Regions from separate parts of the Verrucosispora sp. WMMC514 genome, predicted to be linked through region 1. Evidence: riboswitches for the same ligand, from Rfam matches in the RefSeq annotation. Region 1 holds a riboswitch; each other region holds the start of a gene.
The links. A riboswitch is a leader RNA that binds a small molecule or an ion and turns the genes downstream of it on or off. The one in region 1 is predicted to bind cobalamin.

Region 1 (10,555 bases):
CCGTGTCCTGGACGGCGTCGTCGGCGGCGATCCGGAGCAGCGCCGGCACCGCCCCGGCGAGCAGCGCGACGGCCGCGACGACGGTGGCGGTGAGCAGCAGCGGCCCGGCGTCGGCACGGCCCCGGCCGCGGACGCTGGGCCAGTGCGGCGCCGGCCACCGGCGGGTCAGCCACCGGTTCACGGCACCACCCGCAGGTGCGCGGCGTCGGCTCGGCGGACCTGGACGACCACCACCACGGCGACCGCCAGCAGGGATCCGACCAGCAGTACGGCCAGCAGCGCGGCCTCGGCCGGCCACGGCCAGTGTGGCTGGGCGGCCGGCACGGGCGCGGCACCGGAGTCGGAGCGTACGAGCAGGGGAGCGACGACGCGGGTGGCGAGCGCGCCGACGGCCGCGCCCGCCGCGAGCAGGGGCAGCAGAACGCCGACGTGCTGGCCCAGCAGCACGGCCCGGATGCCGCGTCGGGACATCCCCAGGCCGCGTAGCCGCGCCACCTCCACGGCGCGGGCCTGCAGGTCGCAGGTGACGTGCAGGACGACGCCGGTGAGCAGCAGCAGGGCCGCGGCCGGCACGACGAGCCGCAGCGCGGCCGGCAGCCCGGCGTGCAGCGGGCCACCGGTCAGCCGGGCGGTCTCCGCCTCGCGGGTCGCGACGGTGCCCAGGTGCAGGGCGGCGGCCCGGTCGGCGGCACCGGGTCCGGCCGGGTCACCGACCCACCAGGCGTCGACCGGGAACGTCAGATCGCCGGCGACCGCGCGGGCGCGGGACAGCAGGTCCAGGTCGGCCAGGACGGCCACGGCACCGGGGGCGGACGGCACGGTCGGCACGACGTCGGTGACGACGATCGGGACGGCCGTGGTGCCGACCGTGAGGCTGAGCTGGCTGCCGATGTCGGCACCGACCTCGCTGGCGAAGCGGGCGGAGACGGCGACGGGCACCGGGCCGGGGGCCGGGAAGGCGGTGGCGACGAGGTTGGGGGCGGCGTACGCGACGCTGCCGAGGTCGACGGTCGCCGCCATCCGCAGCGCCGTCCCCGTCGACGTGGCCGAGAGCCCGACGGTCGGGTCGCGCAGCGTGCTCGGCACCGGCGACACCGACATGGCGGTCCAGTCCGATCCCACCGTCGATCCGGCCGACGGCACGGTGAGCGTGACGGCGACGGCGGCGCGGCCACCGACCCCGTACCCGGCATCCGGTCCGGCCTCGACCGGCAGGGACACCGCGACGAGGCGCAGTCCGTCGGCGGTCGCGCACGCGGGCAACCGGTGCGCCCGGCCGTCGAGTGGCACGGCGGGACCGGTGCAGGGTATGCGCAGGCCGGTGGCGTCCTGCAGCAGCAGCCGGGGCGTCACGGCGAGGTTGGTGTCGCCGGTCGCGGTTCCGGTCAGCACGAGCGAGGCTCCGGCCGGAACGGGTACGCCGGTGACGCGGGTCGGTGGGGCGAGCAACGCTGCCACGTCCGGCCAGGTGCGGTCACCGTCGAGCCGCCCGCGCAGCAGCGCGTCGGCGCGGCTGGTGTCGACGGCGACCAGGCGCGGCGCGTCGCCGGCGGTGCCGAGCCACTGACCGACCGCGGTACCCCGGTCGAGGGCCGGACTCACCGTCCCCTCGGTGACCGCGCCGACGACCGCGCCCTCTCCGGGCGCCGGCGCCGTGCTGAGGGCGAGGGCCAGGTCGGTGCCGACGGAGAGCGCGGCCTGGTCGCGCTGCGACTGCTGCCACGTGGTGTCGAAGGCGAGGCCGAAGGTGCCGGCCGCGCAGGCCAGCCCGACGAGCAGCCCGGCGGCGACCGCCTGGGGCCGGCGGGCGGCCTCGGCGACCGCCAGCGGGAGCGCCAGCCCGCGGGCTCGGTACGCCAACCGGTCGACGCCGCGCAGGGCGGGCAGCACCACCCGCAGCGCCAGCGCGGCGCCCGCGGTGAGCAGCAGCGCCGGCGCGAGTACCCGGACCACGTCGGCGCGCGGGCTCGCGGCGGTGGGTTGCGCGTACAGCTGCCACCAGCCGGCGGCGGCGAACACCGCGAGCAGCAGGTCGGTGCCGGACCGGGCCAGCAGGTCGCGGCGGGTGCGTCGGGCGTCGGGCGCCGGGCCGGGCCGGATCGCGAGCACGGTGAGGACGGCGGCGAGGACCAGCGCGCCGCCGGCCACCGCGAGGACCTGGACACCGGTCACGGCCGGCCGGGCGGTCAGGCCGGCGCCGTCCAGCGGCGGCAGGTGGGTCAGGCCGGCGTGTACGGCCGACGAGGCCGGTATCGCGAGCGCGGCGGCGACGGCGGCGACGACGACGGCATCGAGCGTCGCGGTGGCGGCGAGTTGGCGGCGACTGGTGCCGAGGGCGGACCGCAGCGCGGTCTCGTCGGCGCGCACGCCTGCGGTCAGTCGGCCGGCGAGGACGAGTGCCGTCGCGGTCAGGACACCGCCGAGGACGGCGACGGCGAGCACGACGGCGGCGGTGACGTGCCGCTGGTCGTCGGCGGACCGCAGGGTCAGCGGCAGGTCGGAGGCGACCCGGGCGAGCCGGACGCGGTCGCCGAGGGCGGCGGCCAACCGACGGTCGGCGCCGCGGACGGACCCGGCCACGGTCTCCAGATCGCGGCGGTTGGCCTGGGACAGGTCCGGGTGGGCGGTGACCTCCATCCGGTCGACGGTGGCGCCCGTGGTGATCAGGTCGGCGAGGTCGACGAGGAACGGGCCGTAGGCGTTCACCGGCTGCCGGAAGCGACCGTCCTGGTGGCCGGTGGCGGAACCGGCCGCGGCCAGCGGGTCGCGGTCCCAGCCGCGTCCCGGCAGCGGGCGGACCACACCGACGACCGTCACGTCGATGGCCGGGACGGGCGCGTGCGCCAGCTCGGCGCCGAGGCGCACCCGCCGACCGGTGGTGAGGTCGAGCAGCTGGGCGGTGGACTCCAGCAGCACGGCGTCACCACGGTCGCGTGGCCAACGCCCGGTGACCAACTCGGCTCGGGTCGGCAGGTCGTCCAGCCCCGACAGGTACGCCTGCGCCGGGACGGTGGTGCCGGGGGCGAGCGTGGGCGGCAGCGCCCGCAGCACCGTCGACGCCCGCGTGGTGGTGGTCACCGGGAACGGGGCGAGCGCGGCGGCCACCGCGGTACGGGTGTCGGCGGCGACGGACCAGGTGTCCCGGCCCTCGACGGTGCCGGTGTAGACGGTCACGTCGACGGCGGCCGGCGCGGCGCGGGCCATGGCGACCTCCAGCGCCCGCTCGGTGGTGCGGGTGCTCAGCAGGGTGCAGGTGCCCAGCAGGGTCGCGCCGACCGTGACGATGCCGACGAGGGCCGCCAGCAACGGCCACTGCGCGCGGGCGCGCCGGATGACCAGCCTCAGCATCGACGCGTCACCTGGCGTCCGGCACGGGCTCGGGCGGTCGTCCGGCTGTCTCGTCGGTGAGCTGCCCGTCGTCGATGCGGATCACCCGGTCGGCCAGTGCCATCATCACCGGGTCGTGGGTGGACACGAGTGCGGTGACGCCTTCGGATTCGACCACTGCGCGCAGCAGGGCCATCACCGACAGTCCGGTCTCGGCGTCCAGTTGCCCGGTGGGCTCGTCGGCGACCAGGAGCCGGGGCGAGGCGGCCAGCGCACGGGCGATCGCCACTCGCTGCTGCTGGCCGCCGGACAGCTCGGCCGGCCGCTGCCGGGCGTGGTCGGCCAGGCCGACCAGGTCCAGCAGCAACTCGACCCGGCGCTCACGCTCGGCCGGGGCGACGCGGGCCAGCCGCAGCGGGGCGGCGACGTTCTCCGCGGCCGACAGCACCGGGATCAACCCGAAGCTCTGGAAGACGTAGGACACCTTCTCCCGTCGTAACCGGGACAGGCCGTCCTCGTCGAGGTCGGTGACGTCGGTGCCGTCGACGTGCACCGTGCCGGCGTCCGGGCGGTCGAGGCCGCCGACGGTGTTGAGCAGGGTGGTCTTGCCCGAGCCGGAGCGGCCGACGAGCGCCACCATGGAGCCGGCGGCCACGTCGAACGACACGCCGCGCAGGGCGTGTACGACGGTCGGCCCGGTGCGGAAGCGCCGGTGCACGTCGCGCACGCGCAGCAGCGGCTCGCCGCTCATTCGTCGCTTCCCGAATCGGGGCGGATCGTGATGTGGTCGGGTTCCAGGGCCAGCCGGACCCGCCGGGTCAGCGCCAGCGCCTGACGGAAGTCACGGGGCACCTGCACCCGCCCGGCCCGGTCCATCACGGCGTACTCCTCGGCGATCACCTGGGTGTCGCCCTGCTCGTTGGTGGTGGTGCGGCGCAGCACCTCGCTGCTGGTGCGTCCGTCCCGGATCGCGACGGTCCGTTCGACCTGGCCGCTGACCGCCGGGTCATGGGTCACCACCACGACGGTGACGCCGTACCGCCGGTTGACCTCCCGGAGTACGCCGAAGACCTCCGCGGACGTGGCGGCGTCCAACTCGCCGGTCGGCTCGTCGGCGAGCAGGATCCGCGGCTGGTTGGCCAGCGCCACCGCGATCGCGACCCGCATCTGCTGCCCCCCGGACAGTTGCCCGGGGCGCCGCTCGGCGCAGTCGGCGACACCGAGGCTGTCCAGCAGTTCGGCGGCGCGCTCCCGGCGCTCCCGCTTCGCGGTACGGGCCGCCGTCATCGGCAGGTCCACCATCTCCCGCGCGGTGAGGTACGGGATCAGGTTGCTCGCCGTCTGCTGCCGCACGAACCCGACGGTGTGCCGCCGGTACGCCACCCGATCCGCGCGGGACATCGTCAGCAGGTTCCACCGGTCGACCCGGACCCGCCCGGCGGTGGGGGCGTCGATGCCGGCCAGGATGGAGAGCAACGTCGACTTGCCCGACCCGGAGGCACCGACGACGGCGACCAGCTCACCGCCGGCCACGGTCAGGTCCAGTCCCTGCAGTGCCTGCACCTCGATCGAACCGGTCTGGTAGATCCGCACCAGGTTCTCGCAGACGATGAGCGCGTCCCGGCCGAACTCGGGGGCGCGCGCGGACGACTGCGGCAGGGACAGCGGTGTGCTGGCCATTCCTTCCCTCCGTCCGGGTCGGGCCGGCGTCGAGCCAGCCTGGGCTGGCGGTCCGGCGCACCGAACCGGCCCTTGGGGTCGTCGGGCCGGCCCGCCTGGTTGCCGGAGGGGTCGAGGGTCCGATCGCCCCCACCGACGCAGATTGAAGCAGTTTCGCAACCGGCGGCTCCGTTGACCATGCCCCCGGCTGGCTTTCCTGCGCCCCTGGCAGCCACACGTCGCGGCGCGGGCGGCGGCGCAGCGTGTGGTGGCACCGCGACCTCGCCGCTCGCGGGCTCGGCACCGGGCAGGTTGCGATCGTGCTCGGCGAGCTTCCGGGCGCACGCCGACGCTGGCACGCTGAGGCGGACGGAACGGAATCCCACGCCACCCCGACCGGGACCGCTTCAGGAAGGCTCACGATGTCCACGACCACCTTCACCGCCGCCGCGGCAGGTCCGGTGCGCCGCACCGGCCAGGCTCGGGCCGCGTACCTGCTGCTCTGGACGTTTGTCCTGGTCAACCTGGTGATCCTCCAGGTCATGTTCGCTCATCCGAGCCGGCCGACGCCCAACACCCTGACCGCGATCGGCCGTTTCCTCGGCCTGCATCTGGCTTTCGTGATGGCACTGCAACTGCTGCTGATCGGCCGGATGCCGTTCCTGGAACGGCGGATCGGCATGGACAAGCTCACCAACTGGCACCGCTGGACCGGGTTCGCGGTCTTCTGGCTGGTCGTGCTGCACCCGACGTTCGTGCTGCTCGGCTACGCACAGATCGACCGGATCTCCTTCTTCGCCGAGATCCCGAACCTGGCCCGGCAGATGCCGGTGCTACTGGGCATGATCGCCGCAGTCCTGATCGGCGTGCTGGCGTCCACCTCGGTACGGATCGCCCGCCGCCGCATGTCGTACGAGCTCTGGCACGCCATCCACCTGGTGGTGTACGTGGTGATCGTGCTGTCGGTGATCCACCAGATCTACGAGGGCGCCTCGTTCGCCGGCAGCGCCGTCGCCAAGGCCTACTGGTGGGGGTTGTGGGCCTTCGCGGTCGGCTCGTTGCTGACCAACCGCCTGGTCGTGCCGCTGGTGCGCAACGTCCGGCACCGGCTGCGGGTCGTCGCGGTGGTGCCGGAGACCGACAACGTCGTGTCCGTCCACGTTGCCGGCAACCGCCTCGACCGGCTGCGCGCCCGTCCCGGCCAGTTCTTCTGGTGGCGTTTCCCGGGGCACAACTCCTGGTGGCAGGTCAACCCGTGGTCGCTGTCGGCGGCGCCCGACGGTCGCACGCTGCGGCTGACGGCGAAGGCGATCGGCTCCACCAGCGCCGGGCTGCGGCAGTTGCCGGTGGGCACCCGGGTCTACGCCGAGGGTCCGTACGGCGCCCTCACCACCGCCGCCCGCACCCGGGAGAACAGCCTGCTGATCGCCGGTGGCATCGGCATCACTCCGATCCGGGCGCTGCTGGAGGACCCGGAGTTGACCGGAGACGTCGTGGTGCTCTACCGGGCCCGCACGCCCGCCGACGCGGTACTGATCGATGAGCTGCGCGATCTGGCACAGGCCAGGGGCGCCCGCCTGCACCTGCTGACCGGTCGCACCGCCGACGGCAGCCAGCCGTTCAGTCCGGAGAGTCTGCGCGGCCTGGTCCCCGACATCGCCGAGCGCGACGTCTACCTGTGCGGTCCCGCGGCGATGGCCGGCACCGTGCGACGCAGCCTGCGCGCCCTGCGGGTTCCGTCCCGCCAACAGCATGTCGAGGCGTTCCGGTTGGGGGTGTGAACCTCACCGGCCGACAGTGCGCGAGGCGAGCGGAAGCGGCGCGGGAAACCCCGTGGCGGACCGGGACGGCCCGCTGCTAGTTTGCCCGAAGGCCGTGCGAGAGACCGAGGAGGTGGTACCCGTGAACGTTTCGACATGGGTGCTCCCCTCCGGGGTCACGGTCGGGCGGTAGGTCGCCCGGGAGCGCCGTTCACACGCACTCCCGAAAGGCACGACCATGCGATTCACCTCCGAACGACACCTCGACGACGGCGTCTTCGAACGCGGGTTCACGCTCGGCGACATCCCCGGTTTCCTGTGGACACCCGCGTTCGCGACCGCACCGGTTCCGCTGATCCTGCTCGGTCACCCGCCACTGGGGCTGGGCCGGATGTACCCCCGTCTGGTGGCGCGGGCCCGGGGCGCCGCAGCGGACGGCTTCGCCGCCGCCGCGGTCGAGCTGCCCGGCAGCGGTGACCGGCCGCGTTGGGCCGCCGCCGAGCAGGCTCGCGCCGAACTGCACCGGGTGCTGGCGGCGGGCGAGGCGGTGAGCGACGAGATCGTGGACGCTCTCGTCCTCCCGCTCGTCGACCGGGCGGTCCCGGAAGCACAGGCCGCCCTGGACTCCCTCCTGTCGCTGCCCGAGATCGGCGGCCCCGTCGGGTACTCCGGGGGAGTGATCTCGGTCGGCGTCCGACTCGCGGTGGTGGAGCCCCGGATCGTGGCCGCCGGTCTCTTCGCCGGAAGTTTCGTCCCGCGCCTCATCGTCGAACAGGCCCGGCAGGTCACCATTCCGCTGCACATGCTGTTGCAGTGGGACGACGAGGGCAACGACCGGCAGGCGGCGCTGGAGCTGTTCGACGCCTTCGGCTCCACGGAGAAGACGCTGCACGCCAACATGGGCGGACACACCGGTGTGCCCTGGTACGCGGGGGAGGACGCCGGCCGGTTCTTCGCCCGGCACCTGCGCTAGTGCGGTGTCCGGCCTGCTCGCGGTCCCGCAGGCCGGACACCTCGGGCTTAGCCGGCGGTGTGGCCCGTACGATGGCCGGTGGTGCTGGTTCGTCCCGCCCGGGTGGGTGGGGCGTCGTAAGAGGGAACCCGGTGTGAATCCGGGACTGCCCCGCAGCGGTGAGTGGGAACGACCGCCGTCAACAAAGCACTGGACCGTGAGGTCTGGGAAGCGACGGCCAGTAGGCGACCTGGTGTCATGCCCGCGAGTCCGAAGACCTGCCAGTGCTGCGCACGCCGCCGGCGTGCGTCGCCGGCGGTCCCGTGGGAGGACCAGGGCGGAAGCCGGTACCCGAGGTGTACCCGTCTTCCCTCCCGTGTCCGCCGGACACTTCGAGGGAAGGAACCCTTGGTGAGTACCGCATTCGGGCAGAGCACCGTGCTCGGCTACCCACGCATCGGCGCGAACCGTGAACTGAAGAAGGCCGTCGAGGCGTACTGGGCCGGCACCATCGACGCCGAGGCTCTGGCCGCCACCGCCGCCGGCCTCCGGGCGCAGGTGTGGCGGACGCTGCGCGACGCCCGTCTCGACGCGATCCCGTCGAACACCTTCTCCTACTACGACCAGATGCTCGACACGGCGGTCGCGGTCGGCGCGGTCCCGGACCGGTTCACCCGGCTGGGTCTGTCCGCGCTGGACACCTACTTCGCCATGGCACGTGGTGTCGACGCCGAGCCGGCGTTGGAGCTGACGAAGTGGTTCGACACCAACTACCACTACCTGGTGCCGGAGATCGCCCCGGACACCGTCTTCACCGCCAACCCGGCTAAGGCGCTTGACGAGTACGCCGAGGCCCGCGACCTGGGCATCACCACCCGGCCGGTGTTCGTCGGACCGGCCACGTTCCTGCTGCTGGCCAAGGGCGTCGACCCGTTCGCTCGGCTGGACGACCTGGTCCAGACGTACGCCCGGATTCTCGCCGAGCTGGCGCACGCGGGCGTCAGCTGGGTGCAACTGGACGAGCCCGCCTACGCCGCCGACCGTAGCCCAGCCGAGATCGACGCCCTGCGCCGCGCCTACACCCGGCTCGGCGACCTCACGCACCGACCGCGGATCTTCGTGGCGACCTACTTCGGTGACCTCGGCGACGCGCTGCCGGCCCTGCTGGACACCCCGGTCGACGCCGTCGGTCTGGACCTGGTCGCCGGCGCGGGCAACCTGCACCGTCTCGCCGCCGCCGGACCACTCGGTGGCAAGACCATCGTCGCCGGCCTGGTCGACGGTCGGAACGTCTGGCGTACCGACCTGCGGGCCGCTGTCGCGGCCGGCGCGACGGTCGCCGGGCTGGCCGACCACGTCGCCGTCTCGTCGTCCTGCTCGCTGTTGCACGTTCCGGTCGACCTGTCCGCCGAGACGCATCTCGACCCCCGGCTGTCCGAGCGGCTGGCGTTCGCCCGGCAGAAGGTCGACGAGATCGTCGTGCTCGGCCGCGCGCTGCGCGACGGCACCACCGCGCTGCCCGCGCCCCTGCCGGCCACCCCGGCAAACTGGCGTCACGACGACGTACGCGGCCGCCTCGCCGCGCTGCGCCCGGCCGACCGGCAGCGCGGCGACTATCCCACCCGGGCCGCCCGGCAGCAGGAACGACTGGGTCTGCCGGAGTTGCCGACCACCACGATCGGGTCGTTCCCGCAGACCGCCGAGCTGCGGAGGGCCCGCGCCGCGCACCGGGCCGGCAGCCTCGACGACGCCGGCTACGCGTCCCGGATGCGCACCGAGGTGGAGCAGGTCGTCCGGTTGCAGGAACAGCTGGGTCTGGACGTGCTCGTGCACGGGGAGCCGGAACGCAACGACATGGTGCAGTACTTCGGCGAGCAACTCGACGGTTTCGCCGCCACGCGGCACGGCTGGGTGCAGTCCTACGGCTCCCGCTGCGTACGCCCGCCGATCATCTACGGCGACGTGTCACGCAAGGCACCGATGACCGTCGCGTGGTCCACCTACGCGCAGTCGTTGACCAGCAGACCGGTCAAGGGCATGCTCACCGGTCCGGTCACCATCCTGGCCTGGTCGTTCGTCCGTACCGATCAGCCCCTCGCGGACACCGCCGACCAGGTCGCGCTCGCCCTTCGCGACGAGTGCCGCGACCTGGAGTCCGCCGGGATCCGGGTCATCCAGGTCGACGAGCCGGCGCTACGGGAGACGCTGCCGCTGCGCAGGGCCGACCAGAAGACGTACCTGGACTCGCGGTGGCGGCGTTCCGGCTGGCCACCAGCGGCGTCGCCGACGACACCCAGATCCACACCCACCTGTGCTACTCGGAGTTCGGCGAGGTGATCGGTGCCATCGACGCCCTCGACGCCGACGTCACCAGCATCGAGGCGTCCCGGTCCAAGATGGAGATCCTCGACGACCTGGCCGCGATCGGCTACGGCCGGGGTGTGGGCCCCGGGGTCTGGGACATCCACTCGCCCCGGGTGCCGTCGCGCGACGAGGTGGTCGAGGCGCTGCGCCGGGCCGTCGCGGCCGTGCCGGCCCGCCGGTTGTGGGTGAATCCGGACTGCGGCCTCAAGACGCGCGGCTATCCGGAGGTCGAGGCGTCTCTCCGGCACCTGGTGGCCGCCGCCGCCGAGGTACGCGGGAGCTGACCGCACCGGGCCGGGTGGTACCGACCTGAGCGGAACTGTATGAAGGACCGGTTGGCCGGCACGGGGTAACCCGTGCCGGCCAACCGGCCTCAGCATCGACGAGCGTTGTCAGCCGAGGGTGCCGCCGATGTGTTTCCAGTCGCTCCAGGTGCCTTGCCAGGTTTTCTGGTAGACGGTGCCGCCGGGGCTGCGGGCGAAGACGTCGTACT
Region 2 (10,555 bases), 1.4 Mb from region 1:
TCACGTCAGACACTCCTGGTCGTCCCTCTCGATGGTGTGCAGCCACTCGACGTGGCCGGTCCGCTGGCTGCGTTCGCGGTGGCTGCACACTTCGTCGAGTGCGTAGGGCGGGCCGCCCAACGTCGGAGGTGCCGCGTCGATGAGGGCGCGGCGTCATCGGCACGTCCTGCCGGTCCCGTCCTGCCCGGTTTCAGGCTCACTGGTGCAGATGCGCGCGCTGCCCCTCGCGGTCGAAGATCATGATCAGCTCGGCCGGCTCGTCGAGTGCTGTCATCGAGTGTGGTGTCATCGTCGAGAACTCGGCTGCCTCGCCCTTTTCGACTTCGATCTGCCGCTCGCCGAGCCACAGCAGCACCCTGCCCTCGAGTACCAGGAACCAGTCGTACCCCGGATGGACCCGCTGGGCCGGCATCGTCGCCTCGGGCTCCAGGCGGATCTTCATCGCCATGGTGCGCCCGTCGACGCGGCTCAGCGGCCACGTGGTGCGCGAGCCCGAACGGTGCTGCACGGGGCGGATCACCACGTCCTCGTCGCTGGTCGCCTCGAAGAGGACGTCGAGGCTGACCTGTAGCGCGTTGGCCAGGGGTACGAGCACGTCGAGGCTTAATGTCCGTTTGCCCGTCTCGACCCGGCTGATCGTCGACGGGCTGAGATTGGTGCGTTCGGCGAGTTCGTCCAGGGAGTAGCCGAGCGTGGTGCGGATGCTCCGCAGCCTTGTGCGCGCCAGATGTTCCACGTCACTGCGGTCGTTCATCGCCCCAGCATGTGGGTGTCTTGCGGATCTCGCAAGCGGCCTGTTAGATGCCGCCAGTTGTTCCTACGCTTGACGCATGACAGACCCTGCCCACGGAGCCTCCGAACACCCACCGCACCAGAGCATCGTCCGCAGGTGCGATGTCGCCGTCATCGGCGGATCAGCGGCCGGTCTGGCGGCCGCGCTGCAGCTCGCTCGTCAGCGACGCTCGGTCATCGTCGTCGACGACGGCACGCCGCGGAACGCGCCGGCGGCGCACATGCACGGCTACCTGGGACGTGAGGGCACCCCGCCCGAGGCGATGCGGGCCATCGGGCGGGAGGAGGTCCGTAGCTATGGTGGCAACGTCCTCACCGGCCGTGTCCTGGCGGTGCGGAAGGAGGACGACGGATTTCACCTCGCCCTCTCGGGCGGGCACGGCCTCGTCGCTCGCCGGGTACTGGCCGCGACCGGCATCGTCGACGAGCTTCCCGAGATCGAGGGCCTCACTGAGCGTTGGGGTGCTCAGGTGTTCAACTGTCCGTTCTGCCACGGCTGGGAGGTCCGCGACCTGCGGGTCGTACAGATCGTCACGACGCCGATGGGACTGCACCCGACCCAGCTGATGCGGCACCTGACCGACCAGTTGACCGTGGTGCTGCATGACGCCACGGGGATCGACCCGGCCGCGGTGCAGACTCTCGTCGCCTCCGGGGTCCCGGTGGTCGAGAGTGCGGTGCGCCGGGTGTCCGACGCCGACCCGGACGGGTCGCTCGCCGTCGAGCTCGCCGACGGCCGCAGCCTGCCGGCCGACGCGGTCCTCGCCGGTGCCCGGTTCCGTCCCCGGGTCGAGATGCTCGCGGGGCTGGGCATCGACACCACCGTCCACCCCAGCGGACTCGGTGACCTCGTCGCGGTCGACGCCACCGGACGTACCAGCGTGGCGGGCGTCTTCGCCGCCGGGAACCTGACGGACCCGAGCGCCCAGGTCCTGCAGGCCGCGGCGAACGGTAGCTGGATCGGCGCTCAGATCGCCTTCAGCCTCGCCGCCGAGGACACCACGGCGGGCGTCCGGCCCTCCGGCGTCGCGATCGAGTGGGACGGTCGCTACGGGGATCAGGAACGCGTGTGGAGCGCCAACCCGAACGGCACGCTGGTGGCGGAGGCGACGGACCTGCCGCCCGGCCGGGCGCTCGACGTCGGCGCGGGTGAGGGAGCCGACGCGCTCTGGCTGGCCGAACGGGGCTGGCAGGTGACCGCCTCCGACGTCTCCGGCAGGGCACTGGACCGCATCCGGGCCGAGGCGGAACGTCGCGGGCTCGACGTGCGTACGCTGCACCGCGACGCCAACGACCCCGCCGCCTTCGCCGACGAGACCTACGACCTGGTGTCCCTGCAGTACGGTTCGTTCCAGCGCACCCCCGAGCAGCGTGGACTGCGCAACCTGCTCGACGCCGTGGCGGTCGGTGGGACGCTGCTCGTCGTCGGCCACGACCTGACGTGGCTGCAGCAGCCGTCGGACCCCGCCGAGCAGACCCCCATGTACGACCCGCAGGCGTACGTCGGCATCGACGACATCGTCGCCGAGATCACGGCCTCGGACGACTGGCGCATCGACGTGAACGAGACCCGCCCGCGCCCCCCGGGAGCGATCAGCACCCACCACGTCAACGACGTCGTGCTACGCGCCGTCCGACTCGACCACCGCAAGGAGTTGTAAGGCCACGCCGAAGGGGTCAGTCGGCGGCCAGTCGCATTAAGAGCGCGACGAGCACGACTGCGCAGACCTGGTTGACGCGCCGTGACCAGCGGCCGTCAGCCATCCGTCGGGCGAGGCGTCCGGCACCTGCGCCGAGGGCGATATCGACGGTGACCTGCACTTTATGAAGACGGCGCCGAGCAGAACCGGTTGCCCGGTGGGGGTCACGCGAGGGCTGCCGTGGAGAGTCCGAGCATCTCAGGACTCCTCGGTGCCGTCGAGCAGGGCACGGCGCAGGGTCAGCCGGTGTTCGCGGCGGATCTGTGCCTCGCGGTAGCGGCGCCGGTCTCCGTCGGTCTGGGGTAGCAGCGGCGGCACCGGGCGGGGTTGGCCGTTGTCGTCGACGGCGACCATGACGAGGTGGGCGGTGGCCACGTCGGTCGGTGGTACGGCGCGGTCCCAGCGGTCGGCGGTGACCTTGACGGTGACCTCCATGGAACTGCGACCCGCCCAGGTGATGCGGGCGTCGACGTGTACGACGTCGCCGACGCGGACCGCGCGCAGGAAGGCGGTCTCGTCGATGGCGGCGGTGAGTGCCGGGCCGTCGGAGTGCCGGGCGGCGACCACTCCGGCGACGGAGTCGATGAGGTTGAGGATCCGGCCGCCGTGGACCGTACCCATCAGGTTGGTGTGGTGCTGGTCCATGATCTGCGACAGGGTCAGGTGGGAGGCTGACGGTGGTCGGCCGGCGAGAGTGGTCGTGTAGTGCACGGGTGTCCGTCCTCGGGGAACAAGCCACCGACCCGTAGGCGCGCACGTCGAGGAGCACGCCGTTGCGGCGCGTCACCCGCCCGACCCGCCCGCGAGGTCGACGGCAGCGCACACACCTTGTGTCCGCAGCGCGGGCAGGTCTTCGGACTCGTGGGCGGTGCCGGACTCGGCCGGTCTCCTACTGGCCGTCGCTTCCCAGGCCTTGCGGCCCAGTGCGTGGTGACGGCTGTCGTTCCCACTCACCGCTGCGGGGCAGTCCCGGACTTTCACCGGGTCCCTCTTGCGACGCCCCACCGGTAACGGTCGGGCGAACCAGCGCCGTCGGCCACCCTATCCTGACCCGGTCCGACGACCGTCCGGCCCGGGTACCTGCGGCGAGTTGCCCCATCACTCCGACGCCGAGCGTCGGCCCGTGGCCGCGATCGCCACGAACCTCGCCGCCACGACCCACCGTGTGCGATCGGTAGCGGATTGACAGTGGCTGTGGGAGCAGACGAGACTGGCGCGACAACTGAACAACCGCGTGTGTGTGCGGGGGAAGTCCGGTCGAAGTCCGGCGCTGGCCCGCAACGGTAGGCCGCCGGGAGCATCCCTGGTGGCGAGCCCGAATACCTGCCGCACCCGCGATTTCTGCTCCCCACCCGTCGTGGCCCACGGGTCGGAGGCCGGCCAGCCGCGCCGTCGCCGGGCGGGCCGGGTTTCTGACGACCGCCGGGCCGGAAAGGCGCGTCCGATGGTCGTCCGCCTGAGCCGGCACCGCCTGCTCGCCCTGCTTTGCGGTGTGCTCGCCGCCCTCACTCTGACCACACCCGTGATCGCCGCGCCCCCGCAGGCCGGCACCGTCCGATCCGATGCGGCCGCGGGCTGGTTGGCCCGACAGCTTGTCGACGGGGAACGCTTCGAGGCCGTCTTCGACGGGGTCGCGTACCCGGACCAGGGGTTGACCCTGGACGCGGTCTTCGCGTTCGCCGCCGCCGGTGTCGCCGACGACTTCGGCGCTCGAGCCCTGGCCTGGGCGACCCGGCCGGACGTGCGTGACGGGTACATCGGTGACGGCACCACTGAGGCGTACGCGGGCGCGACCGCCAAGCTCGCACTCGCCGTCGCGGTCCGCGGTGGTGACCCGACCGACGTCGGCGGTGTGGATCTCATCGCCCGGTTGGAGTCGCTCCAGGACCCGGGTGGCCGGTTCACCGACCGGTCGGCGTGGGGTGATTTCAGTAACTCGTTCAGCCAGTCCTTCGCGATTCTCGCGCTGGACCGGACCGCGCAAGGTGTGCCGGCGGTTGCCGCCGGTTGGCTGGCGGGTACCCGGTGCCCCGACGGCGGCTATCCGCTGCTGCCCGCGCAGCCGGTCTGTGTGTCGGATGTGGACGTCACGGCCGTCGCGGTGCAGGCGTTGCGGGCCGCCGGTCGTAAGGCTGATGCCGCCGCAGGGCTGCAATGGCTGCTTTCGGTGCAACGCGCCGACGGTGGGTTCACCAACGCGGGTGGGGTCGCGAACGCCAACAGCACCGGGTTGGCAGCTCAGGCGCTGCGTGACGGTGGACGGCCGCTGGCCTGGGCCCGGGCCCGCGTGTTCCTGGCCGATCTTCAGGTCGGGTGTGCCGCCCCGGTCGCCGACCGGGGCGCTGTCGACTTCGACGGCGGCGTCTTCGATCCCGGTACCGCCCCCCGCGCCACCGCGCAGGCTGTTCTCGGTCTGACCGGCACCGGATATGCCCGGCTCTCCACTGTCACCGCGACCGCCGGCGCACCCACTCTGCCCTGCCGCTGACCGGCCGGCAGATTCCGTCCCACCAGAAGGAGTGCTCATGTCGCAGGTCTATGATCCCGTCCGTCGGTGGCTGGCGAGCATCGCGGCGGTGGCTGTCGTCGCCGTCGGGTTGATTGCTGTCGAGCCGTCTCCACGGGCCGCGCAGGCCGCCGCGTGCACCGGGACGTCGGGGGTCACCGTGGTGGTCGACTACGGTGCGCTCGGCGGCGGCGTCCAGGTGGCGTGCGCGCTCGGTGACCCGGCCACGGGCCTGGCCGCCCTGCAGGGTGCCGGCTTCACGGTGACCGGTACGAAGCGGTGGGGGTTGGCGTTCGTCTGCCGGATCAACGGAAAGCCGACCGCCGCGACGGAGCCGTGCATCAACACCCCGCCGGCCAGCGCGTACTGGTCGTACTGGCACGCCTCCGGCAGCGGCGCCTCCTGGACCTACAGCACGTTGGGGGCGACCAGCTACAACCCGGCCCCGGGCACGGTCGAGGGCTGGTCCTTCGGCTCCGGCGCGGCACCCAGCATCACCGCCCCCTGACCTGCGTGTACCCTTCACGAGCCGTGGACGTGCCGGGTGTCGCCCGCCACGCTGGCGCCGAGAGGTGACCGGCGGTACGGTGGCGACACCCGGTGCGCCGGGTACACAACTGAATACGTCCCGTACGGGGGGAAGTCGGTAGAAGCCGACGCTGACCCGCAACCGTGAGCGAGCACCGCCTCGCGAGCCGGAATGCCCCGCACAGGACGAGCGGCTTCCACTGTCGAGGTCTACAGGGTGGAGTCCGGGTAACCGAGGTACAGCATCTCGTCGCGGCCACGCGAGCGGATGCCGCCCGTCGGTGCCTTCCGGAGCTTTCACCGACCGCTCTGCGAAAGGCACCCCTCATGCCCACGTTCCCGCTCCGGCGCGTCGGCGCCGGTCTCGGCGCCGCCACCGCCGCAGCGCTCGCCATCGTCGCGACCACCCCCCTCGGCGTGGCCGCCGCGCCATCGCCAACCCACACCGCCGCCGCGCGCGACGCCGCGACCTGGCTCGCCGGGGAATACGTCGACGGCGTCCTACCTGGACCGTTCACTCCCGAGGACTGGGGGCTGAGCATCGACGGCGTGATCGCTCTCGCCGCCACCGGGGTGGCCGGCTCTACTCGACAGGCGGCGACGGCGCAGATCGCCGCGCACGTACGGTCCTACAACAGCTACGACGACTGGGGCATCGAGGGCTTCACCGACGGGGGTGCCACCGCGAAACTGCTCTACGTGGCCTCCGCCGCCGGTGCCGACCCCACCGACTTCGGCGGCTGGGACCTGCGTGCCGAGACCGTGGCCCTGCTGTCCGCGGCGGGCACCGGGCACCAGCGGGGCCGGATCACCAGCCGGACCACCGAGGCCACCGGCCCGGACCCCAGCAACACCTTCGATCAGTCCTTTGCCGTGCTGGGCCTGGCCCGCAGCGGCGGCGCGCCGCAGGAAACCGTCGACTTCCTCATCCAGCAGCAGTGCACGGCCGGCGGCTTCCGGCTCTACCCCGACGCCGACGGAGCACCGTCGCCTTCCTGCGACACCCAGGCCAGTGCCACCCTCGACGTCGACTCGACCGCCATGGCCGTGCAAGCACTGCTCGCGACCGACGCAACAGGTGCGGACGAGGCCGCTCAGCGCGGCGCGGACTGGCTGGTGGCGCAGCAACGCGCCGACGGGTCGTTCGGCGGGTCGGGGCCGACCAGCGGCGCGAACTCCAACAGCACGGGCCTGGCCGGGCAGGCCCTGGCCGCGGCCGGGCGCGACGCCGGAGCGGCACGGGCCGCCGAAGCCCTGGCGGCGCTGCAGCTCACCACCGCCAACGGTGGTGCCGCGGCGGCCGACGCCGGCGCCATCGCCTACGCCAGCGACGCGTTGACCGAGGCGGTCGCCGACGGCATCGCCGACACGTTCCGGGACCAGTGGCGGCGCGCCACCGCCCAGGCGCTACTCGGGCTGGCCCAGGTGCCGCTGAGCCGGATCGGCCTCGACGTGCCGCCCTCCGGTGAGCCCACCCCATCGGCCACCGTGCCACCCACGCCGACCGGCTCACCCAGCCCGACCGGACGACCGTCCCCGTCCGCCTCGCCCACACCGACCACCGCGCCCACCCACAGCCCGACACCGAGCGCCTCCCCGGGCGGCACGCCACCCACCCCCACCACGACGCCGACTCCCGCTGCCTCCGTCACCAGTCCCGCCGCCGGACCGGGCCGGCTGCCAACCACCGGCGCGGCGATCGGCGGGTACGTGCTCACCGCCCTGCTGCTGCTCGGCGGGGGAGCGGTGCTGCTGGTGCTCGGCCGTCGGCGGGCCACATGAGCATCCGGGCGACCCGCCTCGCCGTCACCCTCGCCGTGGCCGCCGCCAGTGTTTTGGTCGGTTCGGGTCCGGCAGCGGCCGCCGGCAGCGCGGGTTACTGCCCCGACGCCGCCGGTGTGACCGTCGTGGTTGACTTCAAGGAACTCGGCGGCGGCACCGTCGTCCGGTGCGCCCCCGGCGACCAGGCCACCGGCCTGGCGGCGTTGAAGGCCGCCGGCTTCCGGATCGCCGGCACACTGCGCTGGGGCGAGGGATTCATCTGCCGGATCGAGGGCAAGCCCTCGGCCAGCACGGAGAAGTGCGTCGACACGCCACCGGCCAGCGCCTACTGGTCATACTGGCACGCGCCCAACGGGGGTACCTGGACCTACAGCGACAAGGGTGTGCTCAACCGCAAGCCACCATCGGGCAGCTTCGAAGGCTGGTCGTTCTCGCTCAACCGCAACGCCGACAGCGCACCCCGACCTGGTGTGGCCCCCGCCCGGCCCGCACCACCGCCGCGCACCACACCACCCGCGCCTCCGCCGCCCGCACCCCGTACGTCCGCACCGGCGATGTCGGGCGGTACCCCACCGGCCGGGTTTACCCTGACCCCACCGGTGGCCGCCGCCACCGCGACCCCTTCCGGCAGCTCATCCGTGCCGACGACGGCCGCCACCGCTCCGCCGCTCGCGGCTGCGCCCGTTGCCCCGTCGGCCGATCCGACGGACTCGTACCCGGCGACCGAGTTCAGCGCCACGCGTGACACCGACGGCCTCCCGCTGGGCACCGTGGCGGGGGTGCTCCTGCTGGTCGCGCTGGCGGGTGGCGGGCTCGTCGCCGCCCGCCGCCGGCGAACCGCCGAGCCGGATGACTGATCAGGCCACCGCTGACGGGGTTGCGCGACAGCCACCTGTGACACCGCCTGACAGCCGGCCGGCCCTGGCGAGACGGCTACCCCGCGCCCTGCACCCGGGTGCCTGGTGGCTGTGGGCACTCGGTCTGGCGACCGCGGCCAGCCACACCACCAACCCGCTGCCGCTGGCGCTGCTCATCGCCGCTGCCGCGCTTGTGGTCGTCCGCCGCCGCGGTGACGCCCCCTGGGCGTTCGCATTCCGGATGTACCTGATGCTCGGCGCGGTGATCGTGGCCATGCGGGTGGTGTTCCGCCTCGTCTTCGGCGGCGGACAGGGGGACCACGTCCTGCTTCACCTGCCGGAGATTCCGCTGCCGGCGTGGGCGGCCGGCATCCGGCTGTTCGGCCCGGTCGCCGCCGAACAACTCCTCGGCGGCTTCTACGACGGGCTGCGCCTGGCGGCGATGCTCATCTGCCTCGGTGCCGCCAACGCTCTGGCCAACCCGAAACGCCTGCTGAAAGCGGTCCCTGGTGCCTTGTACGCGATCAGCACCGCCGTGGTGGTCGCGTTGTCGGTGGCTCCGCAACTTGTGGAAAGTGTGCTGCGGGTACGCCGGGCCCGCCGGCTGCGCGGTGCCGCCGGGCAGGGTCTGCGTGCCCTACGGGGCATCGCACTGCCGGTGCTGGCCGACGCCCTGGACCGATCCCTAGCCCTGGCCGCGGCCATGGATTCGCGCGGCTACGGCCGCAGCGCGGCGATACCTGCCGGCCAGCGCGCCTTCACCGGCGGGCTGGTGCTCGCCGGCCTGGTCGGGGTCTGCGTCGGCACGTACGGGCTGCTCGACACGACAGTGCCCGGCTACCTCGGTCTGCCGATGCTGATCGTCGGTCTGGCGACAGCCGTCATCGGAATGCTGCTGGCCGGCCGGCAGGTCCGGCGCAGCCGCTACCGGCCGGACCGCTGGCGGATCACGGAGGTTGCCGTCGCCGGCTGCGGGGCGGCCACCGCCGTCGTGATGGCGGTGGCCGGATCCGTGGCCCCGGACCGGCTCTACCCGCCGGTGAGCCCGCTCACCTGGCCCGAGCTGACCCCGCTGATGCTCCTGGTCGTCGCGGTCGCGGTCGCGCCGGCCTGGCTGGCACCGCCGCCGACACTCGCGGCTCACCGCACCCGCCGCCCGGTGCTCATCCCACCGAACGGCACGACCCGCAGCTCGCCGAAGCGCGACACCAGCGAGCCGGAGGCCCTACGTTGATCGACTTCAGTCGGGTGACCGTCCACTACGCCGAAACCCCCGAACCGATGCTGCGCGACGTGAACCTGCACATCCCCGAGGGCGAGTTGTGCCTGGTCGCTGGCCGCACCGGCGCCGGGAAGTCGACTCTGCTGCGGGCCATCAACGGGCTGGTGCCGCACTTCACCGGCGGCACGCTCCACGGCACCGTCACCGTGCAGGGCCGCGACACCCGCAGCCACCCTCCCCGTGACCTCGCCGACGTCGTCGGAGTCGTCGGCCAGGATCCCCTCGCCGGATTCGTCACCGACACCGTCGAAGAGGAACTCGCCTACGGCATGGAACAACTTGCCCTGCCGGCGCCGGTCATGCGTAAACGCGTCGAGGAGACCCTCGACCTGCTCGGCATCGCCGAGCTCCGGGACCGTCCGCTCCGGACCCTGTCGGGCGGGCAGCAGCAGCGGGTCGCCATCGGCGCCGTGCTCACCAGCCACCCGCAGGTGCTCGTCCTCGACGAACCGACCTCCGCCCTGGACCCCACCGCCGCAGAGGATGTCCTGGCCGCCGTCACCCGCCTGGTCCACGACCTCGGCGTCACCGTCGTGGTGGCCGAGCACCGCCTCGAACGTGTCGTGCAGTATGCCGACCGCCTGCTCTACCTGCCCGGCGACGGCACCGTCATCGACGGCGAACCGGCCGCTGTGCTCGCCGACGTCGATCTCGCGCCACCCCTTGTCGACCTGGGCCGGGCTGCCGGCTGGACACCCTTGCCGCTGTCCGTACGCGACGCCCGTCGCCGCGCATCGGACCTGCGGCAGCGGCTCGCCGACGCCCCGGCGCCTCCGGCCACACCACCACCGGCTGGTCTGCCGGTACTGGCCGCCCGCAACATCGTGGTGCGCTACCCCGGCACCGTCGCCGTGGCCGGCGTGGATCTCGACCTGCATCCCGGCCGGATCGTCGCGCTGATGGGCCGCAACGGCTCCGGCAAGTCCAGCCTGCTCTGGGCGGTGCAGGGCAGCGGCCCACGGCACAGCGGAACTGTCACCGTCGTCGGCCCCGACGGCGCCACCGACCCGAAAACACTGCCCGCCGGGCGTGCTCGACGACGGGTCGGACTGGTGCCGCAGACCCCAGGTGACCTCCTCTATCTGGAGACGGTGGAAGCCGAATGCGC
Region 3 (10,555 bases), 1.1 Mb from region 1:
GATGTCTGCCCTGCTGAGGACGCTTCCCGGCGCGGCTTCCCGCAGCAACAGGATGTCTAGGTCTGCTCGCAGGTTGTACGCGTCGTGCACGACCGCAGTAAAGCCATGTCCGGCGATGGTCTTGTAGTTGGTGCCGTCAGGCTCAGCGGCTCTCGCCAGTTGCTTAAGTGGCTCGTGCGTCCACAACTCCGCCAGCTGTCCATGGAAGCGTCGGCGGACGTCCATCTTGTGCTTCGCGCTGGCGTCGGGGGTGAGCACGCCGTCGTAGGTCAGGGTGAAGCGCATGGGGTATGTCTATCCCACAATGGGAGTTGGCGGCACCGCGCACCGAATAAGTCTCGGCCAGTCGACTGACCACCTCCGCCGACGGCACGACTCGCCTGTCGGGCGCTGTCTGGCATCCCGGTGCCGGGTACCGTCGACTGTGGCGGCCCGCCGGTGTGCAGGCCGGCAGGTCACCGCCCGGCCCTCCACCTGGGGAGACGATCGACCATGCCGACCATCGGGGAGCACCTCGCCCGTATCCGTCGCCAGTCCACCCTCACGCAAGAACAACTCGCCGAGCGTGCCGATGTGTCGGTCGAGACCATCCGCAAGCTGGAGCGCGGCGAACGGGCCTCCGCGCGCATGGCGACATTGCACGCGCTCGCCCGCGCCCTGGACGTGCCCACCACCGCGCTGCTCGGCGACACCTCGCAGGCCGCAGCCCGACGCGAACCCGACCACCGGCCGCTGTCCCTGGCGGCGATCCGGCGGACACTGACCCCGGCCCGAGGGCTGGGCGGCCCGGTCACCGTCACGCCGGCCGGACCGCCGCCCGCCCTAGACTTTGTCCGCCGTCGCCTGGGCGACCTCGACGCGGCCTACCACCGAGGCGACTATGCGGCAGCCCTGACCGGCATGCCCCGGCTGATCGAGGACGCGCAGCACACGGCAATGGCCGTCGCCGACCCAGAGCGCATCCGTGCGTACGTGACGTTGGCGCAGGCCCGCTATCTGGCCGGCGAGCTGCTAATCCAGCTTCGGGCCGGGGATCTGGCATATGCGGCTGTGGCCGGAGCCCTCGACGCCGCCGAGGTGGCCGGTGACCCAGTACTCGGTGCGTCCACAGTCAAGGGATCGTCGTGGCTGCTGCTGCGACAGGGTCGGCTCGACGAGGCCGAGCAGGTGGCCATCGCCACGGCAGACGCAGTGGAGCCGCGGCTACGGCGGGCGGAGCCGGCGGAGCTGGCGGTGTGGGGCTGGCTGCTGCTCGCCGCCGCCGCTGCTGCCGCCCGGGACAACCGAGCCGACGACGCGAACGCGCTGCTCGACGCGGCGGCGGCTGGCGCGGCGCGGCTTGCGGACCGGCCGGTGGGCGGAGGGCACCTGGCGATCCTTGGCGGATTCCGCGCGGCCCGGGTGGAGATGATGCGGGTGGAGGCGGCGGCCGTTGCGGGGGATGCCGGCCGGGTGTTGGAGATGGCCGAGCGGGTGCCGGTCGGGGCCACGGTGGCCACGGTGGCCACGTCGTGGCAGCGGCACCGGCTAGATGTGGCGTGGGCGTACGTCCAGCAACGGCAGTATGCCGACGCCACCGGGGTGCTGTTGGACCTGCGGGATCGGGCTCCGACGTGGCTGCGGCAACAGCGGTACGCTCGCGACATCGTGCAGCAGATCACCAACGGGCGCCGTCGGGCGATGTCGACAGAACTGTCCGAGCTGGCCACGCTCGTCGGCTGCACGCTCTGACCTGTACACCACGTACCAGTCACACCGCTGACCTGCGCGTCTGGTCGTTGACGTCCCTGGTAGTTCGTCGGTCTAACCGGGACGGTGGGCGGGAGATGCCGGGCGTGGTCCCCCTGCGCCGGGCATCTGCGGCGGCGGCGGTGTCTATCGCGTCCCACCCGGTGCGGGGAACCCGCCGCCGCCTTCCTGAACATGGCGGAGGTGATGACGTGAGCAGGTGGCGCAGGTTCTGGTGGTGGCTGCGGCGGCGGCCGAGGCCGCTAGCTGACGGCAGGCAGTGGCGGGAGACCGTCGAGCAGGAGGCCGCCCGGCAACGCCTGCTCGACCAGGCCCGGAGCAGCGCCCGGTGGCTGGCATGACCGGGCGACCCGTGCGCTACCGCGACGCTATGGCCGCTGAGGCGATCCGGATCGGTCGCGCTGTCGACGCCCTGCCCGGCCGCCTCGGCGACCAGCACCTACCACGCCGGCCGCAGTGGACGTGCGGCACCTGCGACGGCGAACCGGTGTGGCCGTGCGCTCCGGCGCGGGTGCGACTCGCCGAGGCGTACGGCCGGGACCGGGTGGGCCTGTCGATGTACGCGGGTGCCTTGTTGACGGCGGCGTTGGACGACCTGCCGCGCGAGGATCCCGGCGAGCTGACCACCCGGTTCCTCGCGTGGCTGCGGTGCACCTGCGGGGCGGGTAGCCGCGCCGGGGCGTGACCGACGATCAGCATCCCGTCGCATCCGCCGTCCTTTTCGTACGCCTGCCTGCCTGCGACCGGTCAAGCACGGACCGGCATAGCCGGATGTGACCCACGTTGCAGGACACGCCGACACACCATCTGGTGTCTTGCGTTCGTGGGCCACCCATATATGGTGTCACCCGTAGCTGGTTCGGGCGCCCATCCGGGGCGGCCGAGGCAAGAGGGAACCCGGTGGGAATCCGGGGCTGCCCCGCAGCGGTGAGTGGGAACGACAGCCGTCACGAAGCACTGGGCCACGGCCTGGGAAGCGACGGCCAGTAGGAGCGCGTTAGCACGCCCACGAGTCCGAAGACCTGCCAGCACGCCGCCCGCACTCGTGGGCGGCGGCCGCAGGCCGCGTGGGACGGCCGACGCCAGGAACGGGCCGTGCCGCCTGCGCGGATCCCGTGGCGTCCTCCCGCGTGTCCGAGGCCCTCGGTGACGGCGCGAGGAGAGAGACGTGACGGTCGTGCGGGAGATGGCGGCCTCCGGCCCAGCTGTGTCGGAGCAGCGCCGGCAGGTGATGCAGGTCCGCAAGCGCGACGGCGCCACGGAACCGGTGGACGTCAACAAGATCGTCCGTGCGGTGGAGCGGTGGGTTGCCGACCTCGACGAGGTGGATCCGCTGCGGGTGGCCACGAAGACCATCAGCGGTCTGTACGACGGTGCCACCACCGCCGAGCTGGACAAGCTGTCCATCCAGACGGCCGCCGAGCTGATCGGTGCGGAGCCGCAGTACTCGAAGCTGGCGGCGCGGCTGCTGGCCGCGTACGTGGACAAGGAGGTCCGTGGGCAGCAGGTGGCGAGCTTCAGCCAGTCCATCCGGTACGCGCACGGCCTGGGGCTGATCGGGGACGCCACGGCCGATTTCGTGGCCCGTAACGCGCGCAAGCTGGACGACGCGGTGGACCCGGACGGCGACCTGCGGTTCGAGTACTTCGGGCTGCGTACGGTCGCGGACCGCTACCTGCTGCGGCATCCGCAGACCCGGCTGGTGGTGGAGACGCCGCAGTACTGGCTGCTACGGGTGGCCTGCGGGCTGTCGCAGACGCCGGGCGAGGCGATCGCGTTCTACCGGCTGATGTCGAGCCTGGCCTACCTGCCGAGTTCACCGACGCTGTTCAACTCGGGTACCCGGCACACGCAGATGTCGTCGTGTTTCCTTGTCGACTCGCCGCGCGACGAACTCGACTCGATCTACGAGCGTTACCACCAGGTGGCGAAGCTGTCGAAGTTCTCCGGCGGGATCGGCATCTCCTGGTCGCGGGTGCGGGGTCGGGGTGCGCTGATCCGGGGCACCAACGGCAGGTCGAACGGCATCGTGCCGTTCCTGAAGACGCTCGACGCCGGGGTGGCGGCGGTCAACCAGGGTGGCCGACGCAAGGGCGCGGCCTGCGTCTACCTGGAGCCGTGGCACCCGGACATCGAGGAGTTCCTGGAGTTGCGGGACAACACCGGGGAGGAGTCCCGGCGTACCCACAACCTGAACCTGGCCAACTGGATCCCGGACGAGTTCATGCGGCGGGTCGAGGCCGACGGCGACTGGTCGCTGGTCGACCCGTCGGACGCGCCGGAGCTGCCGGACCTGTTCGGCGAGGCGTTCGACGAGGCGTACCGGGCGGCGGAGAAGAAGGCCGTCCGGACGGTCAAGGCCCGCGACCTGTACGGCCGGATGATGCGTACGCTCGCGCAGACCGGCAACGGTTGGATGACCTTCAAGGACGCCGCGAACCGGCTGTCCAACCAGACCGGTGCGCCCGGCAACACGATCCACCTGTCGAACCTGTGCACGGAGATGCTGGAGGTCAACAGCGACACCGAGACGGCCGTGTGCAACCTGGGCTCGGTCAACCTGGGCGCGCACGTCACCGCCGACGGCGTCGACTGGGAGAAGCTGCGCGCGACGGTACGCACGGCTGTGGTGTTCCTCGACCGGGTGATCGACATCAACTACTACCCGGCCGAGCAGACGGCGGTGTCGAACCCGCGCTGGCGACCGGTCGGGCTCGGGCTGATGGGGCTGCAGGACGCGTTGTTCACCCTGCGCCTGCCGTTCGATTCGGCGTCGGCACGGGAGCTGTCGACCCGGGTGCAGGAGGAGATCTTCCTGACCGCGCTGGAGACGTCGGCCGGGCTGGCCGAGCGGTTCGGCCCGCATCCTGCGTACGCCGAAACCCGGGCCGCGAAGGGTGAGCTGCATCCCGACCTGTGGGGCGCGGAGGTGACGCAGACGCAGCGGTGGACCGCGCTGCGGGAGCGGGTCGCCCGCCACGGGCTGCGGAACTCGCTGCTGGTGGCCATCGCGCCGACCGCCACGATCGCTTCGATCGCCGGGTGTTACGAGTGCATCGAGCCGCAGGTGTCCAACCTGTTCAAGCGGGAGACGATGTCCGGTGAGTTCCTCCAGATCAACACGTACCTGGTCCGGGAGTTGAAGGCGCGCGGGCTGTGGACGGCGCCGATCCGGGAGCAGATCAAGCGGGCCGACGGGTCGGTGCAGGGCATCGCCGAGCTGCCGGCGGAGGTGCGGGAGCTGTTCCGTACCGCGTGGGAGCTGCCGCAGCGGGCGCTGATCGACCTGGCCGCCGCCCGGGCCCCGTTCATCGACCAGTCGCAGTCGCTGAACCTGTTCCTGAGCGCGCCGACCATCGGCAAGCTCTCCTCGATGTACCTGTACGCCTGGAAGGCCGGGCTGAAGACCACCTACTACCTGCGGTCGCGTCCCGCGACCCGGATCCAGCAGGCCACCGTCGCCGTCACCCCGGCGATCAAGCCGGTCGTCGCGGTCAGCGACGACGAGGCGTTGGCCTGTTCCCTGGAGAACCCCGAGAGCTGCGAGGCGTGCCAGTGACCACCGTTTCCGAACCCGACACCGGCCAGCGGCAGATGCTGCTCGATCCCGGCATGGACCTGACCCTGCGGCCGATGCGCTACCCGCAGTTCTTCGACCGGTTCAAGGACGCCATCAAGAACACCTGGACCGTCGAGGAGGTGGATCTGCACGCCGACCTCGCCGACCTGGCCAAGCTCTCCCCGGCGGAGCAGCACCTCGTGTCCCGGCTGGTCGCCTTCTTCGCCACCGGCGACACCATCGTGGCCAACAACCTCGTGCTCAACCTGTACCAGCACGTCAACTCGCCGGAGGGCCGGCTCTACCTGTCCCGGCAGCTGTTCGAGGAGGCGGTGCACGTCCAGTTCTACCTGAACCTCCTGGACACCTATGTGCCGGACGAGCGGGAACGGTTCGCGGCGTTCGCGGCGGTGGAGAACATCCCGTCGATCGCCCGCAAGGCCGAGTTCTGCTTCAAGTGGATCGACTCGATCTTCGAGCTGCGCGAGTTGCGGACCCGCGCGGACCGGCGCGCCTTCCTGCTGAATCTGATCTGCTTCGCCGCCTGCATCGAGGGACTGTTCTTCTACGGTGCCTTCGCCTACGTGTACTTCCTGCGGTCCCGGGGTCTGCTGCACGGCCTGGCCTCCGGCACCAACTGGGTGTTCCGGGACGAGTCGATGCACATGGCCTTCGCCTTCGACGTGGTCGAGACCGTACGCGCCGAGGAGCCGGACCTGTTCGACGACGAGATGCGCCAGCAGGTCCGGGACATGCTCGCCGAGGCCGTCGAGTGCGAGGTGCAGTTCGCCGCCGACCTGCTCGAACAGGGCGTGTCCGGGCTGTCCCTGGCCGACATGCGCGAGTATCTCCAGCACGTCGCCGACCGCCGGCTGGCGCAGTTGGAGATCGAGCCGCGGTACGGGTCGAAGAACCCGTTCGCCTTCATGGAGTTGCAGGACGTGCAGGAGTTGTCCAACTTCTTCGAACGGCGGGTGTCGGCCTACCAGGTCGGAGTCTCCGGCACGGTCGCCTTCGACGACGACTTCTGACGGCGGTCCCATCCGCTGACCGAGGGCCGGCCCGGCGATGATCCTGCCGATCGTCGCCGAGCCGGGCCGCCGGCCGGTCTCAGACCCGGCTGGCGGTCCTTTCGACGGCGGGCTGGTCGTTCGGGTGGAACAGCAGGTGGATGGTGCCGTCGAGGTCGAGGCGCTGGATCCCGATGCCGTAGACGGGTTCGAGAACGGCAGGGTCGAGGACCTGCTCGGTGGTGCCGGCGGCGGCGACTCCACCCTGGCCGAGCAGCACCAGGTCGTCGCAGTAGCGGGCGGCGAGGTTCAGGCCGTGCAGCACGACGACGGCGCAGGTGCCGAGGTTGCGTACCAGCCGTAGGATCTCGTGCTGGTAGCGGATGTCGAGGTGGTTCGTCGGCTCGTCGAGCAGCAGGTGGGTGGCCTGCTGGGCCAGCGCCCGGGCGATGAGCACCCGCTGGCGTTCGCCGCCGGAGAGGCTGGCGAACGCCCGGGACCCCAGGTGGGCGGCACCGACCCGGGTCAGGCACTGCGCCGCGATCTCGTGGTCCGTCCGGCCGGTGCGCTGAAAGGTGGTCAGGTGCGGACCGCGGCCCAGCAACACCAACTCGGCCACGGTGAGGGCGGTCTCGCCGCCGGTCTCCTGCACCACCACGGCCAGTCGGCGCGCGGCCTCCCGCGGCGGCAGCGCGCCCAGGTCGTCGCCGTCCACGGCGACCCGTCCGGTGCCGCCGCGCAGCGCGCCGTAGAGCAGCCGCAGCAGCGTGGTCTTGCCGCTGCCGTTGGGGCCGATCAGTCCGAGCACCCGTCCGGGTCGCGCGGTGACGCTGACGCCGTCGATCACCGGGTTGGCGCCGTAGCGCCAGGACACCCGGGTCGCCTGGATCACGAGTCGGCCCCGAACCGTTGCACGATGCGCTCCAGCCCGTCGATCGACAGCGGGGTCGGCGGCTCGGTGAAGTTGAACAGCTGGGTCAGCACGTTGCCGTCGCGTACCGCGTTGAGCTTCTCGGCGCCGGGCAGGCCGGTCAGGCCCTGCTCGACGGCGGCGGGGTCACCGTCGCTGTAGAGCAGGATCAGCACGTCGGGGTTTCGGCCGAGCAGTTCCTCGACGGTGACCTCGAAGACCCGCTCCGGCGTGTCACCGAAGACGTTGCGGAAGCCGGCGGCCTCAAGTTGCGGGTGGGCCATGCTGGCGGTGCCGTACGCGTACGTGGTGCCGCCGCCGACCGTCGGGTACAGCACGGCGGCGGTACGACCGGACGCCGCCGAAGCGCCGGCCTGGATCTTCGCCATCCGCTGCCGGAGCGCGTCGACCGCTGTGGCCGCCTCCGTTTCGCGGCCGAACACCCGACCGTAGGTCTCCAGCTGGCGGTAGATGTCGTCGAAGCTGGGGGTGGCGGTGTTGTCCGGGCACATGGCCGGCTCCTCCAGCAGCGGGATGTCCACCGCCGTGAGGGTGTCGCGGGACAGGTTGTCGACCTCACCGAGCACCAGGTCGGGCTGCTGGCTGATCACCACCTCCTTGGAGATCTGCAGGTGCCCGCTGGTGTCGGTCTTGTCGGTCAGCAGCGGAATGCGGTCCAGTTCGGCGAGGGTCTCCGCGTCGTAGTACTCGCTGGGGTACTGCCCGGCCCGGGCGGTGACCCGGTCCAGCACGCCCAGCGCGTGCAGGTACGGCACGGCCGCGCTCTTGAGCAGCACGACCCGCTCCGGCGCGGCGTCGAAGGTCACCTCCACGCCGCAGTTGGTGACGGTGACCGGGTATCCCGGGGCGGCGGTGGCCGGCTCGTCGGCGGCACCGCCGCAGGCGGCGACCAGCAGCGCGAGAGTGGACATGGTCGCGGTGACGGCGAGACGGGTTGCCTTCATCGGTGCTCCTCGGCTCATCGGGCGCTCAGGCGCCGGTGGCGTGCAGACGACGGATCAGGACCAGCAGGAAGGGGGCGCCGAGCAGGGCGGTGATGATGCCGATCGGGATCTCCTGGGGGGCCAGCAGCACCCGGGCGAGCACGTCGGCCCAGACCAGCAGGATCGCGCCGAGCAGCGCGGCCACGGGCACCACGCGCACGTGCGGGGCGCCGACGATGCGGCGGGCGAGGTGCGGCACGACGAGGCCGACGAAGCCGATGCTGCCGGCGGCCGAGACCAGTACGCCGACACTGAGCGACACGAGCACGAGCAGCCGCAGGCGGAACCGGTCGGGTGACACGCCAAGCGTCTGGGCGGTCTCGTCGCCGATGGCCAGCACGTCGAGGCGTCGCCCGACGACGGTCAGGTATCCGATCATGCCGCAGAGCACGACGGCGGCGACCAGCAGGAGGGCGTTCCACCGGGCCAGTCCGAGGGAGCCGAGCAGCCAGAACATCACCGACCGGGCCCCCTCGGCGGACCCCGAGGCGAAGATCAGGAAGCTGGTGGTGGCGTAGAGGGCGTAGCCGACGGCGACGCCGGACAGCAGCAGCCGGATCGAGGTCACCCGTCCGCCGCTGCGGGCGATCAGGAAGACCAGCAGCGACGCGCCGAGCGCGCCGAGGAAGGCGCTGCTGGACAGGGCGTACTGCCCGAAGCCGGCGCCGGCGCCGAACAGGATCGCGGCGGCGGCGCCGCTGGAGGCGCCGGAGTTGATGCCCAGCAGGTACGGGTCGGCCAGCACGTTGCGCACCATGGCCTGCAACGCCACTCCGCAGGCGGCCAGCCCGGCACCGACGAGCATGCCGAGCAGCACCCGGGGCAGCCGGACCTGCCAGACGATGGCTTCCTGCGGTGCGGTCCAGGTGACCTCGCCGGGCAGGCCGACGAGGTGATGCCCGATGATCCGCGCCACCGTCGCCGGGGGGATGCCGATCGCGCCGGAGCCGACCGCGGTCACCCCGGTGAGGACCAGCGCGACCGTCAGCGCGACCAGCCAGATCCCGGTCCGGCGGCGTTGCGCCGCCACGCCGAGCAGGTCCGGCCGGCTCCCGGACCGGGCGGTGGCGGTCACCGCACCCATCTGCACTCCCTTAGCTATTGCAAAACTCTGGCAATAAGCTACCAGCAAGATCAGGGCAGCGGGAAGCGGGGGCGTGGTCCGGGTCGTCATGTCCGGTGTCGGCCTGCCGAGCTGAGAGCGTCACCGGATCATGGTGATCAACAGCGGTTGCCGGCCGGATCTGCCGGTCGACGGCCCCAGTTCCGGGCCACGTCGAGCGGGTCGCCGGTGGTGAAGTGCGGCGGATCGTGCATCAGGAAGTCGCGGTGGCTGATGTTCCACGCGTAGGCGCCGGCCATCGAGAACACCAGCACGTCGCCGACCGCGACCGGGCCGCTGACGGCGTCGCGGGCCAGTACGTCCTTCGGTGTGCAGAGCTGGCCGACGACCGTGACCGGGCCACCGTCGGTCCGTGGCCCGGCACCGCCCCGGGGCACCACGACGAAGGGTTGCGAGTGTCCCTTGGCCGCCGGAGTCCGCAGGTGATGGGTGCCGCCGGCCACGATCACGAACCACTGACCCCGGGACCGCTTCACGTCGATCACCTCGGTCACGTACGACCCGCAGTAGACCGCGACGGCGCGGCCGGGCTCGATCCGCAGCCGGACGGTCGGGTAGCTGTCCGCCACCTCGCCGAGCAGCCGACCGTAGCCGGGCCAGTCGAAGCGGTGCTGCGGGTGGCGGTAGTCGACGGCCATGCCGCCGCCGACGTTCACCTCCTGCGCGCCCACCTGCCGCACCGCCCAGTCGGTCACCTCGCGCGCCACCACGGCGGCGGTCGCCGCGTCGAGCCCGCTGGCCAGGTGGGCGTGCACGCCCCGGACCCGGACGCCCTCCGGCGGGTCGGCGGCGAGCCGGACCGCCTCCGGTGGGTCCATCCCGAACGGGCTCGCCTGCCCACCCATCACCAGGACCGCCCCCGGTGTGGCGACCGGCAGGTTCACCCGCAGCAGCACGTCGACGGTACGCCCGGCGGCCCGGGCCAGGGCCGCCAGCCGGTGCAGTTCGGCGGCGGACTCCACGTGCACCCGGTGCACGTCGGCGGCCAGCGCGGCCGAGAGATCCGCGTCGGTCTTGCCCGGACCGGCGAAGGCGGCCACCCGCCGGCCGGGCAGCACGGCCGCGAGGTGACGCAGTTCGCCGCGACTGGCCGCCTCGAAACCGTCGACAGTGGCCGCGAGGGTGCGCAGCATCCCCGGATCGGGATTGGCCTTGACCGCGTAGAGCAGCTCGACCCGTTCGGGCAGCGCCGCCCGGACG

Region 2: another riboswitch for cobalamin. It lies ahead of O7597_RS04920 (peptidase); the one in region 1 lies ahead of metE (5-methyltetrahydropteroyltriglutamate--homocysteine S-methyltransferase).
Region 3: another riboswitch for cobalamin. It lies ahead of O7597_RS25310 (ribonucleoside-diphosphate reductase subunit alpha); the one in region 1 lies ahead of metE (5-methyltetrahydropteroyltriglutamate--homocysteine S-methyltransferase).

The regions. Positions count from the first base shown of each region.
Region 1 covers NZ_CP114906.1:6,574,979-6,585,533, reverse strand. The annotation lists gene O7597_RS30400 (FtsX-like permease family protein) at 1-181, opposite strand, end outside; gene O7597_RS30395 (FtsX-like permease family protein) at 178-3,348, opposite strand; gene O7597_RS30390 (ABC transporter ATP-binding protein) at 3,356-4,078, opposite strand; gene O7597_RS30385 (ABC transporter ATP-binding protein) at 4,075-5,007, opposite strand; gene O7597_RS30380 (ferredoxin reductase family protein) at 5,409-6,767, shown strand; gene O7597_RS30375 (alpha/beta hydrolase) at 6,985-7,719, shown strand; cobalamin riboswitch at 7,788-7,999, shown strand; gene metE (5-methyltetrahydropteroyltriglutamate--homocysteine S-methyltransferase) at 8,110-10,035, shown strand; gene O7597_RS30365 (hypothetical protein) at 9,948-10,346, shown strand; gene O7597_RS30360 (hypothetical protein) at 10,455-10,555, opposite strand, start outside.
Region 2 covers NZ_CP114906.1:1,089,469-1,100,023, reverse strand. The annotation lists gene O7597_RS04935 (helix-turn-helix transcriptional regulator) at 197-754, opposite strand; gene O7597_RS04930 (FAD-dependent oxidoreductase) at 831-2,453, shown strand; gene O7597_RS04925 (acyl-CoA thioesterase) at 2,691-3,137, opposite strand; cobalamin riboswitch at 3,319-3,535, opposite strand; cobalamin riboswitch at 3,692-3,838, shown strand; gene O7597_RS04920 (peptidase) at 3,937-4,980, shown strand; gene O7597_RS04915 (hypothetical protein) at 5,012-5,506, shown strand; cobalamin riboswitch at 5,583-5,725, shown strand; gene O7597_RS04910 (prenyltransferase/squalene oxidase repeat-containing protein) at 5,854-7,308, shown strand; gene O7597_RS04905 (hypothetical protein) at 7,305-8,165, shown strand; gene O7597_RS04900 (CbiQ family ECF transporter T component) at 8,158-9,399, shown strand; gene O7597_RS04895 (ATP-binding cassette domain-containing protein) at 9,396-10,555, shown strand, end outside.
Region 3 covers NZ_CP114906.1:5,437,524-5,448,078, forward strand. The annotation lists gene O7597_RS25290 (hypothetical protein) at 1-285, opposite strand, end outside; gene O7597_RS25295 (helix-turn-helix transcriptional regulator) at 493-1,731, shown strand; gene O7597_RS25300 (hypothetical protein) at 1,941-2,090, shown strand; gene O7597_RS25305 (hypothetical protein) at 2,087-2,434, shown strand; cobalamin riboswitch at 2,588-2,794, shown strand; gene O7597_RS25310 (ribonucleoside-diphosphate reductase subunit alpha) at 2,936-5,308, shown strand; gene O7597_RS25315 (ribonucleotide-diphosphate reductase subunit beta) at 5,344-6,339, shown strand; gene O7597_RS25320 (ABC transporter ATP-binding protein) at 6,419-7,210, opposite strand; gene O7597_RS25325 (ABC transporter substrate-binding protein) at 7,207-8,193, opposite strand; gene O7597_RS25330 (iron ABC transporter permease) at 8,219-9,316, opposite strand; gene O7597_RS25335 (alanine racemase) at 9,454-10,555, opposite strand, start outside.